Regions from separate parts of the Lysinibacillus sp. G01H genome, predicted to be linked through region 1. Evidence: a T-box and tRNA genes for the amino acid it is inferred to sense, from the RefSeq annotation. Region 1 holds a T-box; the other regions hold tRNA genes.
What was found. The T-box of region 1 lies ahead of alaS (alanine--tRNA ligase). A T-box ahead of a tRNA ligase gene usually reads a tRNA of that ligase, here a tRNA-Ala.

Region 1 (4,308 bases):
TAAAATCATTGGGAAGACAAGTGAGGGCTTAGTCATTAAAGGGGCAAGATTACTAGCAACACAGGGTGGCATAACAGATGAGCTTCTTGTTTTATCGACAAATGGCTATGATGAAGGAAAAGGTTTCGGTTTTTCTATTCCAAGTAATACTAAAGGCTTAAAGTTTTTATGTCGGCAATCGTTTGTAGGGGGAGATTCTACCTTTGATTATCCGTTAAGTGCTCGTTTTGAAGAAATGGATGCAATCGTTGTATTTGATGATGTAGTTGTCCCATGGGAACGTGTTTTTTACTATGAAAATATAGAAGTGGCCAATCAATTTATGAATGTCAGTGGCTTCCAAGCTTACACATTACATCAAGTGTTATCTCGCCAAATTGCCAAGACCGAATTTGTACTTGGGGTTGTGCAATCGATAGTGGACACTATTAACATCGGAGACTATCAACATGTACAACAAAAAGTGGTGGATGTGATTGTGCCATTAGAAACGATGAAAGCACTGTTAATCAAATCAGAAGTGGATGCACAAAGAGATAATTTTGGCTTTATTCGACCTGACCTTGCAACCCTCCAAGTAGCTATTCAAATTTTCCCGAAAGTTTATCCAACTTTTACGGAAATTATCCAGCAACTAGGAGCAAGTGGCTTGATGTCTATACCGACTGAACATGCATTTGCAGTAGATGACGGTGATCTTGAACATTATTTGCAATCATTCAAAGACAAAGGAGAAGAGCGAGTAAAGAAATTCCGTTTAGCTTGGGATTTAACGATGAGTAGTTTTGGCACAAGACAGACATTGTACGAACGCTTTTTCTTTGGTGATCCTGTACGTTTATCTAGCTTGCTCTATCAATCTTATCAACGAGAGCATTTAGTGCAAAGAGTAGAAGACTTTCTGAAAAATGATTGATAGAAAGTTTGACAGTTGTGAAACTATCCGTTATCATTTACAGGAATAAAAAAATAAGACTCCCTTCGTTAGGTGAGGCTCCTATGCTGGAGATACGCTACTACCCAAAAATGTCGAGAGACGCCAATGGGTCAACAGAAATCATCGAAATAAGGTGTTTTTTAACGTAGCTGGACATATTCCTATGCCGCATAGTGCTAAAACTCAACGTTTGAAGGTAACAAGCATGCAATGTATTTTATTGCTATTTTTTGATATGTGTATTCAACACGCCTTCATTCGTAGAAGGCGTGTTTTTGTTATGGAAGGAAGGTGATGAGAAATGGATAGTAGTCCTGAACCGAATAAGTATCATTTAGGCAAACGGAAACATATAAAAAGTCATCGATTTCTGATCACCGATGCAGACAAAAGGTGATAAGGATGACCTTTTGTTTCCCTCAATAACAAACATGAGGTGAAATGCAATGATTAAAATCCACTATTATAATAGCAGCAGCAAGACAGTCCAACATGATTTCAATATGATTGATTTAAAACTCCCTATTCATAACGAAGATTTATTATGGGTAGATTTATATGCCTATAGTTATAATGAATTGAACAATATAGCAGATGTATTTGGCTTTCATCCACTAGCAGTTGAAGATTGCTTACATGAAGGCTCACGTCCAAAAATGGATAGTTATGGTGATTATAAATTTTTTGTGCTCCATGCACCAATCTATAATGAGAAAAGTAACAATGAAATTACAACAGTTGAGTTAAATATTTTTATGGGACCAAACTATATTGTGACTGTGCATAAACAAAAGTTGCAATGGCTAGGGAAAATGGAGAATGTTTGTGTCAATAGCCCAAGATATTTAGAAAAGGGTACTGATTTTTTATTGCATACTATTATTGACGGTATTACAGACGAATACTTCCCAGTATTAGAACGAATTCGCGCACGTATAGATGAACTAGAAGAAGAAATTTATGATTATCAACCAAAAGTGGTGACAGAGGAATTTCTTGCATTGAAGCGGACAATTATTTTAATTCGTCAGGCCATTATGCCACAAAGAAGAATTTTTTCTACAATCAATGGTCAGTGGAAATTTGACATTCAAGAAGAAAATATTCCATTCTATAAAGATTTGAATGACCATCTAGAACGTATTGTCGACTCCACAGAGACATATCGCGATTTAGTGAACAGCACGCTTGATACGTATTTTTCAATTATCAGTGGGAAATCCATTGAAAAGCTGAATTTATTAACGGTCATTTCGACAATTATGTTACCACTATCAGTAATTACTAGTTTTTTTGGAATGAATGTACCTTTACCTTATCAAGATACCCCTTATACAACGATTGCAATTAGCGCCTTCTTAGTTATTTTTACATGGGGTATGTGGATATATTTCAAAAAAATGATTGCTTAGTTAGTGTTAGTCATACTAGTACTAATTGACAGCGCAATAGATTTTTTTTATAATTTTCGATAGAAAAAGTAAAAACGATGATGGAAAAAGTACGTATTTGTGTGTGCACAAGAAAGGGATTTCTAGGCTGAAAAAATCCTCACAACAGCAAATGCCGAAAGCTACTCCAGAGTGCAGCTAATCCCTGCCGTTCACTGACGTTACAAGTGCTAAAGAGGTAAGTAAGATTTTTACTTACAACTAGGGTGGTACCGCGAGACTAATGACAAGTCCTCGTCCCTTTTTGGGGATGAGGGCTTTTTTTATTTTCTTCGGTAGATCGCAGGACTCGTATCGTGATTTTACAATATAAAATAGGAGGAATTTATCCGATGAAAGCAGTAGATATTCGCCGTATGTATTTGGAATTTTTTAAAGAAAAGGGGCATCATCATGAGCCCTCAGCACCACTTGTGCCAATAAATGATCCATCACTTCTTTGGATCAACTCAGGTGTTGCAACTTTGAAACCATATTTTGATGGCCGTATTATCCCTGATAATCCACGTATTACAAATGCACAAAAATCGATTCGTACCAACGATATTGAAAACGTTGGGAAAACAGCTCGACACCATACATTCTTTGAAATGTTAGGAAACTTCTCTATTGGTGACTACTTTAAAAAAGAAGCAATTCATTACGCTTGGGAGTTTTTAACAGATAAAAAATGGATGGGCTTTGATCCAGCATTATTATCTATCACGATTCACCCTGAAGACCAGGAAGCTTATGATGTTTGGCATCAGGAAATCGGTATTCCAGAAGAACGTTTAATTCGTTTAGAAGGGAACTTCTGGGATATCGGAGAAGGTCCATCTGGTCCGAACTCAGAGATTTTTTATGATCGCGGCGTAGAATACGGCTCAGATGAAAATGATCCTGAAATGTATCCAGGAGGAGAAAATGAGCGTTACCTTGAAATTTGGAACCTTGTGTTCTCTCAATTTAACCATAATCCTGATGGCACTTACACGCCACTACCAAAGCAAAATATTGATACAGGTATGGGCTTAGAACGTATTGTGTCCGTCGTGCAAAATGTACCAACAAACTTTGATACTGATTTATTTATGCCAATCATTGAAAAAATCGAGGAATTTGCCAACCGTAAATATAAACGACCTGGCGAAGTAGACTTAAATGAAATCTTTGGCTCAGAAGAAGATATTAATACACCATTTAAAGTGATTGCAGACCATATCCGTACAGTAGCATTTGCTATAGGTGATGGTGCCCTGCCATCAAACGAAGGCCGTGGCTATGTATTACGTCGTTTACTACGTCGTGCGGTTCGCTATGCTAAACAAATTGGCATTGAAAAACCATTTATGTTTGAACTTGTACCAACTGTGGGTAAAATTATGGAAGACTTCTATCCAGAAGTGACAGAGAAAAGCGAATTTATTCAACGTGTCATTAAAAATGAAGAAATTCGTTTCCATGAAACATTAGATGGTGGTTTAGCTATCTTTAATGAAGTAGTGGAATCTCAAAAAGCAGTCGGTCATGATTACATCCCAGGAGCAGATGCTTTCCGTTTATATGATACTTATGGTTTCCCAATCGAGCTAACGGAAGAATATGCAGAGGAAGTAGGCATGAAAGTAGATCATGAAGGTTTTGAGGCAGCGATGGAAGAGCAACGTGAACGCGCGCGTGCTGCACGACAAGATGTTGATTCGATGCAAGTGCAGAATGAAGTATTAGCAAACTTAACGGTTGCTAGTGAATTTGTTGGCTATGATACGTTAACTGTTAATACTGAAATCGCTGCAATGATCGTCAATGGTCAAGTTGCGAAAGTCGCTTCAGAAGGTCAGGAAGCATTGGTTATTTTAGCAAAGACACCATTCTACGCTGAAATGGGAGGCCAAATTGCCGATAGTGGTACTATTTCAAATGATAGCTTTACGGCTG
Region 2 (4,308 bases), 390 kb from region 1:
TGATGATACTCGCCAGCTTTCAATGTATCAGCAATATGGTGTTGAATATGATCTTCCTCACTAGTAACAGCAGCAATCCCACCTTGTGCACGGTAAGAACTACTCATATATAAAGATGATTTTGTAACAATTTGTATTTGAAAATGTTTTTCAAGCACTAAAGCAGCCTGAAGTGCAGCAATTCCACTACCAATTATAAGGACGTCTGTCTTTACATCCATAGTTATACCTTCTTTACAGTTGTCTTGACACTTATCTTTACATAAAATAAAAAAGAAAACAAGACCTGATGAACAAGAGAGGAAGAAGACGATGATTTATATGGATTATGCTGCAACATCACCTATGATGAGGGAATCTCTTGAGGCCTATGTTGAGGTGGCACAACGGTATTATGGAAATAGTGCGAGTCTGCATGATTTAGGGGGACAAGCCCTTTATTTTGTCCAGCAATCAAGAGAGGTTGTAGCCCAAGCCCTAGGTGTAACTAGTGATGGTGTAATTTTTACGGGTAGTGGAACAGAGGGAAATCTCATAGCCATCTTGTCGTTAGCACTAGCCTCAAAAAAAGGAAAACACATTATTTCTTCTCAAGCTGAGCATACGTCAGTGCATGCAGCTTTGAATACACTTGAGAAAAAGGGCTTTACTGTAACAAAATTACCTTTGCAGAAGGATGGTTGTGTTGATCTGGGACAATTGCAACAAGCAATCCGAGAAGAGACTGCTTTGATTACCATTCAACATGTCAATTCTGAAATTGGTTCAATCCAGCCTGTAGAGAAAATCGTAAAGATGGCAAGAAAATCAAATATTTTCTGTCACGTTGATTGTGTACAATCATTTGGTAAACTAGCTATACCAAAGGGGGCCGATGCTATTACCATCTCGGCTCATAAAATAGGTGGGCCAAAGGGCTGCGGTGCTATATATATGAACCCTGCAATCAGAGTACCTGCATTAACACCAGGTGTGACACACGAGAGGGGTCTTAGAGGGGGAACATTAGATACTCCTGCAATCGTGGCCTTTGCCGCGGCAATTGAAAACTATCAATATGAGTTGCAACATTATGAAACGTTAAGAGATTATTTTGAAAATAATTTACCTGAAACATGTCAGCTCGTTGAATGTAAACAGCAACTACCTAATATTTGTGGGGTAATGATGGAGAAAGTAGAGGGGCAATATGTTCTTTTAAAGTTAAATGAGGCGGGAATCTGTATCTCTACTGGTAGTGCATGTGATATTCATAGTGAATCGGGAACAAAGGCTATTCTATCTATGGGGTTCTCTTTGGAAGCGGCACGCCAATTTTTTAGAATATCTTTTGGTCCTTCTACTACACTTGAGGATATTGTAAAATTAAAAATAGAGCTTTCAAATATTTAATGAAAAGAAGAGTGAAGGATTATCTATATTCTTCACTTGTATTGAAATAGATTATAAGCTAAGAATATCGGCAAATAAAATAATTGTTTTCTTTTGAACCAACAATTGCTATAATATTTTGCAGGGCAATATTTTCTCTTACTTAACAAAAATAACTTTAAAAAGTAATAATTTCTTTTTTTTATAAAAAAGTATTGCACAATGTTAGAAAACGTTATACAATAATTCTTGTCTTGAAGGACAGGTAAACAACTTCAAAACAAGATACATAACAAAGTCTAGTGATGATGGCAAAGAGGTCACACCCGTTCCCATACCGAACACGGAAGTTAAGCTCTTTAGCGCCGATGGTAGTTGGGGGCTTCCCCCTGTGAGAGTAGGACGTCGCTAGGCATAATACCCAGGAGGATTAGCTCAGCTGGGAGAGCATCTGCCTTACAAGCAGAGGGTCGGCGGTTCGAGCCCGTCATCCTCCACCATATGCCGGTTTAGCTCAGCAGGTAGAGCAACTGACTTGTAATCAGTAGGTCGTGGGTTCGATTCCTATAGCCGGCACCATTTTTTCGAGCCATTAGCTCAGTTGGTAGAGCATCTGACTTTTAATCAGAGGGTCGAAGGTTCGAGTCCTTCATGGCTCACCATTTTTAAATAATAATAAGCGGGTGTGGCGGAATTGGCAGACGCACTAGACTTAGGATCTAGCGCCGCAAGGCGTGGGGGTTCGACTCCCTTCACCCGCACCATTATTTTCATTGCCAGATAAAAAAACTTATGCACATGCGGAAGTAGTTCAGTGGTAGAACACCACCTTGCCAAGGTGGGGGTCGCGAGTTCGAACCTCGTCTTCCGCTCCAAATGTGCCGGGGTGGCGGAACTGGCAGACGCACAGGACTTAAAATCCTGCGGTAGGTGACTACCGTACCGGTTCGATTCCGGTCCTCGGCACCATTTTAAATGCGCCCGTAGCTCAATTGGATAGAGCGTCTGACTACGGATCAGAAGGTTATGGGTTCGACTCCTGTCGGGCGCGCCAAAAGAACAACGGGAAGTAGCTCAGCTTGGTAGAGCACTTGGTTTGGGACCAAGGGGTCGCAGGTTCGAATCCTGTCTTCCCGACCATTTCCAAAAAAATTATGGGGCCTTAGCTCAGCTGGGAGAGCGCCTGCCTTGCACGCAGGAGGTCAGCGGTTCGATCCCGCTAGGCTCCACCATAAGTAAATTAACCAGTATAAAGATCCTGGCGGCGTAGCTCAGCTGGCTAGAGCGTACGGTTCATACCCGTAAGGTCGGGGGTTCGATCCCCTCTGCCGCCATCTTAAAGGACCTTTAGCTCAGTTGGTTAGAGCAGACGGCTCATAACCGTCCGGTCGCAGGTTCGAGTCCTGCAAGGTCCACCATTTATATATTGTAACGGAGGTATACCCAAGTCTGGCTGAAGGGATCGGTCTTGAAAACCGACAGGCGGGTAACACCGCGCGGGGGTTCGAATCCCTCTACCTCCTCCAGTTTTAAATTTTTATAAATGGTGCTTTAAAAACTCGAAACAGCATAAAATTATCGCGGGGTGGAGCAGTGGTAGCTCGTCGGGCTCATAACCCGAAGGTCGTTGGTTCAAATCCAGCCCCCGCAACCAAAAGGTCCCGTGGTGTAGCGGTTAACATGCCTGCCTGTCACGCAGGAGATCGCCGGTTCGATCCCGGTCGGGACCGCCATTTTTAAAATAAAAGTCATGAGAAGCAAAAGAGTGAGTAAGCTTAGCATGGACGAAATGGGTCAGTAGCTCAGTTGGTAGAGCATTAGATTGAAGCTCTAAGTGTCGGCGGTTCGATTCCGTCCTGACCCACCATTTATGCGGGTGTAGTTTAATGGTAAAACCTCAGCCTTCCAAGCTGATGTCGTGGGTTCGATTCCCATCACCCGCTCCAAGGGCCTATAGCTCAGCTGGTTAGAGCGCACGCCTGATAAGCGTGAGGTCGATGGTTCGAGTCCATTTAGGCCCACCATTATTCCGAAGTAGCTCAGTTGGTAGTAGCACCTGACTGTTAATCAGGTTGTCGCAGGTTCGAGTCCTGCCTTCGGAGCCATTTTTATTTTGGGGAAGTACTCAAGAGGCTGAAGAGGCGCCCCTGCTAAGGGTGTAGGTCGGGTAACCGGCGCGAGGGTTCAAATCCCTCCTTCTCCGCCATGGGCCCGTTGGTCAAGTGGTTAAGACACCGCCCTTTCACGGCGGTAACACGGGTTCGAATCCCGTACGGGTCATACTAAGTGCAGTAGATGAATTTACATCTACTGCACTTTTTAATTTATTAGATACTTAGATTAATAACATAGCTATATTAAATGAAAGCCTACACAGATTAATCATTCTGTGTAGGCTTATTTTTTCAAATTAACGATTAAATTTTTCGTCCTTTTCCATATGGGATGCAAAGAGGTGTACCAAAGATTGGATCTGTCGTCATTTGGCAATCAAGGTCAAACACATGACTAACTAAATCAGTTGTCATAATTTCTTCTGGTTTCCCTTGACGATAGACACCACGGTCACGCACTGTAATAATATGATCGGCATAGCGACAAGCAAGATTAATATCATGTAATACCATAATGATAGTTCGCTTTTGCTGTTGGTTCAATTCGTACAGTAAATCTAAAACGTCTATTTGATGAGTTAAATCTAAGTATGTCGTAGGCTCGTCTAAAAGAATGATATCTGTATCTTGAGCAAGCGTCATAGCTATCCACGCACGTTGACGTTGTCCTCCTGATAGCTCATCTACTGGTCTATCTTGTAAATGCTCAGTACCTGTAGCTTTTAAAGCATTTAAAACGATTTCTTCATCCTTTTCAGTCCACTGTTGTCGCCAACTTTGGTAAGGATAGCGACCTTGTTTCACAAGTTGTAGGACAGTTAAT
Region 3 (4,308 bases), 400 kb from region 1:
AGAAATGGGGGGACGCAGTAGGATAGGGTAAGCGCGCCGTTGGTTGTGCGCGTCCAAGCAGTAAGGCGTGTGTGTAGGCAAATCCGCACACTGTAACGTTGAGCTGTGATGGCGAGTCCGTATGGACGAAGTTCCTGATTTCACACTGCCAAGAAAAGCCTCTATCGAGGTGAGAGGTGCCCGTACCGCAAACCGACACAGGTAGTCGAGGAGAGAATCCTAAGGTGTGCGAGAGAACTCTCGTTAAGGAACTCGGCAAAATGACCCCGTAACTTCGGGAGAAGGGGTGCTCTTGAGCGTGCAAGCGCATGAGAGCCGCAGTGAATAGGCCCAGGCGACTGTTTAGCAAAAACACAGGTCTCTGCAAAACCGTAAGGTGACGTATAGGGGCTGACGCCTGCCCGGTGCTGGAAGGTTAAGAGGAGTGGTTAGCGCAAGCGAAGCTGCGAATTGAAGCCCCAGTAAACGGCGGCCGTAACTATAACGGTCCTAAGGTAGCGAAATTCCTTGTCGGGTAAGTTCCGACCCGCACGAAAGGCGTAACGATCTGGGCACTGTCTCAACGAGAGACTCGGTGAAATTATAGTACCTGTGAAGATGCAGGTTACCCGCGACAGGACGGAAAGACCCCGTGGAGCTTTACTGTAGCCTGATATTGAATTTTGGTACAACTTGTACAGGATAGGTAGGAGCCAGAGATCTCGGAGCGCCAGCTTCGAAGGAGGCGTCGGTGGGATACTACCCTGGTTGTATTGAAATTCTAACCCATGCCCCTTAGCGGGGCAGGAGACAGTGTCAGGCGGACAGTTTGACTGGGGCGGTCGCCTCCTAAAAGGTAACGGAGGCGCCCAAAGGTTCCCTCAGAATGGTTGGAAATCATTCGTAGAGTGTAAAGGCACAAGGGAGCTTGACTGCGAGACCTACAAGTCGAGCAGGGTCGAAAGACGGGCTTAGTGATCCGGTGGTTCCGCATGGAAGGGCCATCGCTCAACGGATAAAAGCTACCCCGGGGATAACAGGCTTATCTCCCCCAAGAGTCCACATCGACGGGGAGGTTTGGCACCTCGATGTCGGCTCATCGCATCCTGGGGCTGTAGTCGGTCCCAAGGGTTGGGCTGTTCGCCCATTAAAGCGGTACGCGAGCTGGGTTCAGAACGTCGTGAGACAGTTCGGTCCCTATCCGTCGTGGGCGTAGGAAATTTGAGAGGAGCTGTCCTTAGTACGAGAGGACCGGGATGGACACACCGCTGGTGTACCAGTTGTCTTGCCAAAGGCATCGCTGGGTAGCTATGTGTGGACGGGATAAGTGCTGAAAGCATCTAAGCATGAAGCCCCCCTCAAGATGAGATTTCCCATTACGCAAGTAAGTAAGATCCCTCAAAGACGATGAGGTAGATAGGTTCGAGGTGGAAGTGTGGTGACACATGGAGCTGACGAATACTAATCGATCGAGGACTTAACCAAAAAAAGTTTGAAACATTCAATGCACCGTTTATCCAGTTTTGAAAGAACAAATCTTTCAATAAAAAAGAGAGCTTCAAGACACAAGTTGTACAAGGAAGCAAACGAGTGATTGAAGGAGCGTACTTTTGTACGTGACTGATTGAACGAGAGCAGCTGACGCAGTAATACGCCGTGTATTGGAGGTCGAATAAGTCTAGTGATGATGGCAAAGAGGTCATACCCGTTCCCATACCGAACACGGAAGTTAAGCTCTTTAGCGCCGATGGTAGTTGGGGGCTTCCCCCTGTGAGAGTAGGACGTCGCTAGGCATAATACCCAGGAGGATTAGCTCAGCTGGGAGAGCATCTGCCTTACAAGCAGAGGGTCGGCGGTTCGAGCCCGTCATCCTCCACCATATGCCGGTTTAGCTCAGCAGGTAGAGCAACTGACTTGTAATCAGTAGGTCGTGGGTTCGATTCCTATAGCCGGCACCATTTTTTCGAGCCATTAGCTCAGTTGGTAGAGCATCTGACTTTTAATCAGAGGGTCGAAGGTTCGAGTCCTTCATGGCTCACCATTTTTAAATAATAATAAGCGGGTGTGGCGGAATTGGCAGACGCACTAGACTTAGGATCTAGCGCCGCAAGGCGTGGGGGTTCGACTCCCTTCACCCGCACCATTATTTTCATTGCCAGATAAAAAAACTTATGCACATGCGGAAGTAGTTCAGTGGTAGAACACCACCTTGCCAAGGTGGGGGTCGCGAGTTCGAACCTCGTCTTCCGCTCCAAATGTGCCGGGGTGGCGGAACTGGCAGACGCACAGGACTTAAAATCCTGCGGTAGGTGACTACCGTACCGGTTCGATTCCGGTCCTCGGCACCATTTTAAATGCGCCCGTAGCTCAATTGGATAGAGCGTCTGACTACGGATCAGAAGGTTATGGGTTCGACTCCTGTCGGGCGCGCCAAAAGAACAACGGGAAGTAGCTCAGCTTGGTAGAGCACTTGGTTTGGGACCAAGGGGTCGCAGGTTCGAATCCTGTCTTCCCGACCATTTCCAAAAAAATTATGGGGCCTTAGCTCAGCTGGGAGAGCGCCTGCCTTGCACGCAGGAGGTCAGCGGTTCGATCCCGCTAGGCTCCACCATAAGTAAATTAACCAGTATAAAGATCCTGGCGGCGTAGCTCAGCTGGCTAGAGCGTACGGTTCATACCCGTAAGGTCGGGGGTTCGATCCCCTCTGCCGCCATCTTAAAGGACCTTTAGCTCAGTTGGTTAGAGCAGACGGCTCATAACCGTCCGGTCGCAGGTTCGAGTCCTGCAAGGTCCACCATTTATATATTGTAACGGAGGTATACCCAAGTCTGGCTGAAGGGATCGGTCTTGAAAACCGACAGGCGGGTAACACCGCGCGGGGGTTCGAATCCCTCTACCTCCTCCAGTTTTAAATTTTTATAAATGGTGCTTTAAAAACTCGAAACAGCATAAAATTATCGCGGGGTGGAGCAGTGGTAGCTCGTCGGGCTCATAACCCGAAGGTCGTTGGTTCAAATCCAGCCCCCGCAACCAAAAGGTCCCGTGGTGTAGCGGTTAACATGCCTGCCTGTCACGCAGGAGATCGCCGGTTCGATCCCGGTCGGGACCGCCATTTTTAAAATAAAAGTCATGAGAAGCAAAAGAGTGAGTAAGCTTAGCATGGACGAAATGGGTCAGTAGCTCAGTTGGTAGAGCATTAGATTGAAGCTCTAAGTGTCGGCGGTTCGATTCCGTCCTGACCCACCATTTATGCGGGTGTAGTTTAATGGTAAAACCTCAGCCTTCCAAGCTGATGTCGTGGGTTCGATTCCCATCACCCGCTCCAAGGGCCTATAGCTCAGCTGGTTAGAGCGCACGCCTGATAAGCGTGAGGTCGATGGTTCGAGTCCATTTAGGCCCACCATTATTCCGAAGTAGCTCAGTTGGTAGTAGCACCTGACTGTTAATCAGGTTGTCGCAGGTTCGAGTCCTGCCTTCGGAGCCATTTTTATTTTGGGGAAGTACTCAAGAGGCTGAAGAGGCGCCCCTGCTAAGGGTGTAGGTCGGGTAACCGGCGCGAGGGTTCAAATCCCTCCTTCTCCGCCATGGGCCCGTTGGTCAAGTGGTTAAGACACCGCCCTTTCACGGCGGTAACACGGGTTCGAATCCCGTACGGGTCATACTAAAAACAGTAGATGCATTTGCATCTACTGTTTTTTGATATTCATAGATACAAAATTTACTCTTGATTCAATGCATTTTCATCCATATAAACCACTTCCCAGATATGCCCATCTACATCTTGAAAACCCCAACCATACATAAATCCGTGATCTTGTGGTTCACTATATGGTTTACCACCAGAGGCAAGTGCCTTATTCACTAATTGATCTACTTGTTCTCGGCTTTCAGCAGAAAGACATAAGATTGCTTCTGCAGAAGTAGTAGTATCTGTAACTTCTTTCTTACTAAATCCTTTAAATCGTTCTTCAACCATTATTAATGCGAAGATATTTTCACTAATAATCATTGAGGCTGTTGTTTCATCACTGAATTGTTGATTGAACTCAAAACCTAATTCCTTAAAAAAACTGATAGATTTGTTTAGATCTTTTACTGGTAAATTGATAAAGATATTTTTCGATTGAAAAGCCATTTAATATCACCTCCAAATTGACAGTATCATGGAGCATAAAGTCGTGTCAATTTTAGCAATGTAGGCGAAAATGGAAGCCATTAGCACTATTGAAAGCAGGTGTTTGTAAACAAAAACAGAAAGGTTATATCTTCAACCTTTCTGTTTAAAAAGTTTAACTATTTATCCTCTGGCTAGCATTCTATCAAGTGAAC
Region 4 (4,308 bases), 1.8 Mb from region 1:
ATAAAAGCTACCCCGGGGATAACAGGCTTATCTCCCCCAAGAGTCCACATCGACGGGGAGGTTTGGCACCTCGATGTCGGCTCATCGCATCCTGGGGCTGTAGTCGGTCCCAAGGGTTGGGCTGTTCGCCCATTAAAGCGGTACGCGAGCTGGGTTCAGAACGTCGTGAGACAGTTCGGTCCCTATCCGTCGTGGGCGTAGGAAATTTGAGAGGAGCTGTCCTTAGTACGAGAGGACCGGGATGGACACACCGCTGGTGTACCAGTTGTCTTGCCAAAGGCATCGCTGGGTAGCTATGTGTGGACGGGATAAGTGCTGAAAGCATCTAAGCATGAAGCCCCCCTCAAGATGAGATTTCCCATTACGCAAGTAAGTAAGATCCCTCAAAGACGATGAGGTAGATAGGTTCGAGGTGGAAGTGTGGTGACACATGGAGCTGACGAATACTAATCGATCGAGGACTTAACCAAAAAAGTTTGAAACATTCAATGTACCGTTTATCCAGTTTTGAAAGAATAAGTCTTTCAGCTGAATAAGTGAAGTGATGATGGCAAAGAGGTCACACCCGTTCCCATACCGAACACGGAAGTTAAGCTCTTTAGCGCCGATGGTAGTTGGGGGCTTCCCCCTGTGAGAGTAGGACGTCGCTTCGCTTATTTTTTGTGGAGGATTAGCTCAGCTGGGAGAGCACCTGCCTTACAAGCAGGGGGTCGGCGGTTCGAGCCCGTCATCCTCCATCATTTTGGTCCCGTGGTGTAGCGGTTAACATGCCTGCCTGTCACGCAGGAGATCGCCGGTTCGATCCCGGTCGGGACCGCCATTATTATTGCCGGTGTAGCTCAGTTGGTAGAGCAACTGACTTGTAATCAGTAGGTCGTGGGTTCGACTCCTATCGCCGGCACCATTCCCTTGGAGGGGTAGCGAAGTGGCTAAACGCGGCGGACTGTAAATCCGCTCCTTAGGGTTCGGCGGTTCGAATCCGTCCCCCTCCACCATTTTAGGGGCATAGTTCAACGGTAGAATAGAGGTCTCCAAAACCTTTGGTGTGGGTTCGATTCCTACTGCCCCTGCCAGGTATTGAGGTACTCGTTCATAATACAGCTAATATAATTTATATAGTGGCGATTGTGGCGAAGTGGTTAACGCATCGGATTGTGGTTCCGACATTCGTGGGTTCGATTCCCATCAGTCGCCCCATTTTAAAATTGGGGTATAGCCAAGCGGTAAGGCAACGGATTTTGATTCCGTCATGCCTAGGTTCGAATCCTAGTACCCCAGCCATTTTTAATTTCATGAGCCATTAGCTCAGTTGGTAGAGCATCTGACTTTTAATCAGAGGGTCGAAGGTTCGAGTCCTTCATGGCTCATCATTTTTTAATTAGCATGCGCCCGTAGCTCAATTGGATAGAGCGTCTGACTACGGATCAGAAGGTTATGGGTTCGACTCCTGTCGGGCGCGCCAATAAAATCATGTTTACGGAATGTAGCTCAGCTTGGTAGAGCACTTGGTTTGGGACCAAGGGGTCGTAGGTTCGAATCCTGTCATTCCGACCATCTTTCATGATAAATGGGGCCTTAGCTCAGCTGGGAGAGCGCCTGCCTTGCACGCAGGAGGTCAGCGGTTCGATCCCGCTAGGCTCCACCATTGTAATATTTTTGGAGGTATACCCAAGTCTGGCTGAAGGGATCGGTCTTGAAAACCGACAGGCGGGTAACACCGCGCGGGGGTTCGAATCCCTCTACCTCCTCCATTTTTCGGGTCAGTAGCTCAGTTGGTAGAGCATTAGATTGAAGCTCTAAGTGTCGGCGGTTCGATTCCGTCCTGACCCACCATTATTGCGGGTGTAGTTTAATGGTAAAACCTCAGCCTTCCAAGCTGATGTCGTGAGTTCGATTCTCATCACCCGCTCCAAAATGGGCCTATAGCTCAGCTGGTTAGAGCGCACGCCTGATAAGCGTGAGGTCGATGGTTCGAGTCCATTTAGGCCCATCATTATTCCGAAGTAGCTCAGTTGGTAGTAGCACCTGACTGTTAATCAGGTTGTCGCAGGTTCGAGTCCTGCCTTCGGAGCCACGGCCCGTTGGTCAAGTGGTTAAGACACCGCCCTTTCACGGCGGTAACACGGGTTCGAATCCCGTACGGGTCATCAAGCATGTAGCACAGATGTGTGTTACATGCTTTTTTCTATTCTCCTTTTTCATGTTGTTGAGAAAAGATCACTAGCAGAAAAAGACACCTATTAGCAAGGTAAGAGGTTGATTTCCGTTCCGCCAGTTTCCTTTCCAGAGGGCGTCCGATGAGCCACTTCACTCATTTACGTTTGCTCCAGGGTCTCATCTGTGACGCTGGCTCCACTACAATCAACTTTTCTGCAAAGTGTCTTTACTTTTTTCATAGTAGCATAGCGATCAAAAAGCCCATTATCTGTATGCTTAGAGGAGATAAGCTCTTATTTTCAATGTGGAGTAGGGAATCAGTTACAACAGCCATCCATAAGTGAACACCTTCAATTTATTTGTGGGATAAATGAGGAAGACTACTTGATTGCCGGGGTTAGCCAGAAAGAGGCTAACCGCAGCGCGAAAGCCAAGCGTCAGCAGCATGTAAGTAGCCTAAAATGGAAAGACTTTTATCTTTCACAAAAAATTCTATTGATTGCTTTGCTACAACACTATGAAGGTTACATGATTAATGTAGACTTTTTACAATAGTTAGGATCCCTCTCCCTTACATTCTCTTAAGAAAGAGAGTCTATAGAGTAAATTTGAACAAACTATTTCATATATAAAATATGTATGTTTTTTCAATTACTATTTTCATGGTGCTTGTGGTTTTGTTCCTCTAATATGAGGATAAGTGGAGGAATCGATATGAATATACAGGAGATACAGCAATTTTTAAGTCTATATAAGACAGAACAAAATGAATCAGAATTTTGGTTAAAGAATAGATTACAGGCAGTTAAGGATGCAGGTGAATATCACCCAACAACAGAGGAGCTAGTTTTTGGCGCACGGGTGGCATGGCGAAATAGCAATAAGTGTATTGGACGTCTGTTTTGGCAGTCACTGCATGTAGTAGATGCACGTGATGTTTTAGATGAAAAGGCTATTTTTCAAAAATTACTAGAACATATTGATTATGCGACAAATCATGGGAAAATCCGTCCAACTATAACAGTGTTTGCTTCAGATAGAGTACGGATTTGGAATCATCAACTAATTCGTTATGCAGGCTATGAAACAGAGGCAGGCATTATTGGAGATTCGCAGTCCATTAAATTTACAAAAGTGTGTGAGTCGTTAGGATGGAAAGGTAAAGGAACTGATTTTGATGTACTACCAATCGTTATACAGGTGGATGATCGTGCTCCTCAAATGTTTGTAATTCCTGAAGAAAATGTAGTAGAGGTTTCAATCCGCCATCCAGAGTCAATCGATGTGGAGAAATTAGGAATGAAGTGGTATGCTGTACCTATTATTTCGAGTATGCGTTTTCAAATGGCTGGAATTGATTTTCAAGCAGCTCCATTTAACGGCTGGTATATGGGAACAGAGATTGGTGCACGAAATTTAGCAGATCATGATCGTTATAATATGTTACCTGCAATTGCAGAGATTTTTAATCTTGATACAACCAAACAAGCGTCTCTTTGGCGTGATCGTGCTTTAGTAGAACTTAATATTGCTGTTCTTCACTCATTTAAAGAAGAGGGTGTGAGCATTGTTGATCATCATACAGCAGCTCAGCAGTTTAGATTGTTTGAGGAGGCTGAAAAATCAACAGGAAGAGAAGTTACTGGCAACTGGACATGGTTAATCCCACCACTTTCCCCTGCCACAACTCACATATTCCATAAACCCTATGTAAATATATATCATACACCAAATTATTTTTATCAAAAACCATGCTATTAGTGTAAAGGAATTGTTTACTTTCAACACTTTTGATGAGAGAGGGCTTACTATGTTAGATCAGCAAATTCCCAATATCCCGTGGAGACAATTGACGACACCTTATGGTAGAGGTACAGCCATTCCTAAGCTGATAGAACAGGAGCAATACACACAACTAGCTGAATTAATCGAACATCAAGGTACACTGTGGCAGGTGACACCATGGGTTTTGCTTGTCCTGTTAAAAAAGCTTACTAGTAAAAAATTAGAGGTTGTCTCCTTACAAGAAATACAATTATATTTAGCTGTGGCACATGCTATTACGAAAGATTATCTCGACCCAGTCAATACTGTTAAAAATATGCAGGAGCTATTAGACGTCAACTATTTATGGATAGAAAATGAGGACAA

Region 2: it encodes a tRNA-Ala, which carries the amino acid that the T-box ahead of alaS (alanine--tRNA ligase) is inferred to sense. The anticodon was not compared.
Region 3: it encodes a tRNA-Ala, which carries the amino acid that the T-box ahead of alaS (alanine--tRNA ligase) is inferred to sense. The anticodon was not compared.
Region 4: it encodes a tRNA-Ala, which carries the amino acid that the T-box ahead of alaS (alanine--tRNA ligase) is inferred to sense. The anticodon was not compared.

The regions. Positions count from the first base shown of each region.
Region 1 covers NZ_CP118397.1:3,150,729-3,155,036, reverse strand. Annotated here, with positions in the region: gene hpaB (4-hydroxyphenylacetate 3-monooxygenase, oxygenase component) at 1-916, shown strand, start outside; M-box (ykoK) riboswitch at 974-1,139, shown strand; gene corA (magnesium/cobalt transporter CorA) at 1,384-2,349, shown strand; T-box leader at 2,418-2,633, shown strand; gene alaS (alanine--tRNA ligase) at 2,721-4,308, shown strand, end outside.
Region 2 covers NZ_CP118397.1:3,538,758-3,543,065, reverse strand. Annotated here, with positions in the region: gene nadB (L-aspartate oxidase) at 1-221, opposite strand, end outside; gene PSR12_RS17990 (cysteine desulfurase family protein) at 322-1,392, shown strand; rRNA gene rrf (5S ribosomal RNA) at 1,670-1,785, shown strand; tRNA gene PSR12_RS17980 (tRNA-Val) at 1,796-1,871, shown strand; tRNA gene PSR12_RS17975 (tRNA-Thr) at 1,875-1,950, shown strand; tRNA gene PSR12_RS17970 (tRNA-Lys) at 1,958-2,033, shown strand; tRNA gene PSR12_RS17965 (tRNA-Leu) at 2,051-2,135, shown strand; tRNA gene PSR12_RS17960 (tRNA-Gly) at 2,172-2,246, shown strand; tRNA gene PSR12_RS17955 (tRNA-Leu) at 2,252-2,340, shown strand; tRNA gene PSR12_RS17950 (tRNA-Arg) at 2,349-2,425, shown strand; tRNA gene PSR12_RS17945 (tRNA-Pro) at 2,435-2,511, shown strand; tRNA gene PSR12_RS17940 (tRNA-Ala) at 2,528-2,603, shown strand; tRNA gene PSR12_RS17935 (tRNA-Met) at 2,632-2,705, shown strand; tRNA gene PSR12_RS17930 (tRNA-Ile) at 2,713-2,789, shown strand; tRNA gene PSR12_RS17925 (tRNA-Ser) at 2,805-2,897, shown strand; tRNA gene PSR12_RS17920 (tRNA-Met) at 2,951-3,025, shown strand; tRNA gene PSR12_RS17915 (tRNA-Asp) at 3,029-3,104, shown strand; tRNA gene PSR12_RS17910 (tRNA-Phe) at 3,163-3,238, shown strand; tRNA gene PSR12_RS17905 (tRNA-Gly) at 3,244-3,317, shown strand; tRNA gene PSR12_RS17900 (tRNA-Ile) at 3,319-3,395, shown strand; tRNA gene PSR12_RS17895 (tRNA-Asn) at 3,400-3,476, shown strand; tRNA gene PSR12_RS17890 (tRNA-Ser) at 3,487-3,577, shown strand; tRNA gene PSR12_RS17885 (tRNA-Glu) at 3,580-3,651, shown strand; partial or broken gene PSR12_RS17880 (ABC transporter ATP-binding protein) at 3,789-4,308, opposite strand, start outside.
Region 3 covers NZ_CP118397.1:3,546,307-3,550,614, reverse strand. Annotated here, with positions in the region: rRNA gene PSR12_RS18120 (23S ribosomal RNA) at 1-1,464, shown strand, start outside; rRNA gene rrf (5S ribosomal RNA) at 1,657-1,772, shown strand; tRNA gene PSR12_RS18110 (tRNA-Val) at 1,783-1,858, shown strand; tRNA gene PSR12_RS18105 (tRNA-Thr) at 1,862-1,937, shown strand; tRNA gene PSR12_RS18100 (tRNA-Lys) at 1,945-2,020, shown strand; tRNA gene PSR12_RS18095 (tRNA-Leu) at 2,038-2,122, shown strand; tRNA gene PSR12_RS18090 (tRNA-Gly) at 2,159-2,233, shown strand; tRNA gene PSR12_RS18085 (tRNA-Leu) at 2,239-2,327, shown strand; tRNA gene PSR12_RS18080 (tRNA-Arg) at 2,336-2,412, shown strand; tRNA gene PSR12_RS18075 (tRNA-Pro) at 2,422-2,498, shown strand; tRNA gene PSR12_RS18070 (tRNA-Ala) at 2,515-2,590, shown strand; tRNA gene PSR12_RS18065 (tRNA-Met) at 2,619-2,692, shown strand; tRNA gene PSR12_RS18060 (tRNA-Ile) at 2,700-2,776, shown strand; tRNA gene PSR12_RS18055 (tRNA-Ser) at 2,792-2,884, shown strand; tRNA gene PSR12_RS18050 (tRNA-Met) at 2,938-3,012, shown strand; tRNA gene PSR12_RS18045 (tRNA-Asp) at 3,016-3,091, shown strand; tRNA gene PSR12_RS18040 (tRNA-Phe) at 3,150-3,225, shown strand; tRNA gene PSR12_RS18035 (tRNA-Gly) at 3,231-3,304, shown strand; tRNA gene PSR12_RS18030 (tRNA-Ile) at 3,306-3,382, shown strand; tRNA gene PSR12_RS18025 (tRNA-Asn) at 3,387-3,463, shown strand; tRNA gene PSR12_RS18020 (tRNA-Ser) at 3,474-3,564, shown strand; tRNA gene PSR12_RS18015 (tRNA-Glu) at 3,567-3,638, shown strand; gene PSR12_RS18010 (VOC family protein) at 3,698-4,114, opposite strand; gene nadA (quinolinate synthase NadA) at 4,277-4,308, opposite strand, start outside.
Region 4 covers NZ_CP118397.1:258,548-262,855, forward strand. Annotated here, with positions in the region: rRNA gene PSR12_RS01205 (23S ribosomal RNA) at 1-470, shown strand, start outside; rRNA gene rrf (5S ribosomal RNA) at 538-653, shown strand; tRNA gene PSR12_RS01215 (tRNA-Val) at 665-737, shown strand; tRNA gene PSR12_RS01220 (tRNA-Asp) at 745-820, shown strand; tRNA gene PSR12_RS01225 (tRNA-Thr) at 829-904, shown strand; tRNA gene PSR12_RS01230 (tRNA-Tyr) at 912-995, shown strand; tRNA gene PSR12_RS01235 (tRNA-Trp) at 1,000-1,073, shown strand; tRNA gene PSR12_RS01240 (tRNA-His) at 1,122-1,197, shown strand; tRNA gene PSR12_RS01245 (tRNA-Gln) at 1,207-1,281, shown strand; tRNA gene PSR12_RS01250 (tRNA-Lys) at 1,295-1,367, shown strand; tRNA gene PSR12_RS01255 (tRNA-Arg) at 1,386-1,462, shown strand; tRNA gene PSR12_RS01260 (tRNA-Pro) at 1,478-1,554, shown strand; tRNA gene PSR12_RS01265 (tRNA-Ala) at 1,570-1,645, shown strand; tRNA gene PSR12_RS01270 (tRNA-Ser) at 1,659-1,751, shown strand; tRNA gene PSR12_RS01275 (tRNA-Phe) at 1,758-1,833, shown strand; tRNA gene PSR12_RS01280 (tRNA-Gly) at 1,839-1,912, shown strand; tRNA gene PSR12_RS01285 (tRNA-Ile) at 1,917-1,990, shown strand; tRNA gene PSR12_RS01290 (tRNA-Asn) at 1,998-2,074, shown strand; tRNA gene PSR12_RS01295 (tRNA-Glu) at 2,076-2,147, shown strand; gene PSR12_RS01300 (hypothetical protein) at 2,542-2,712, shown strand; gene PSR12_RS01305 (nitric oxide synthase oxygenase) at 2,872-3,918, shown strand; gene PSR12_RS01310 (hypothetical protein) at 3,968-4,308, shown strand, end outside.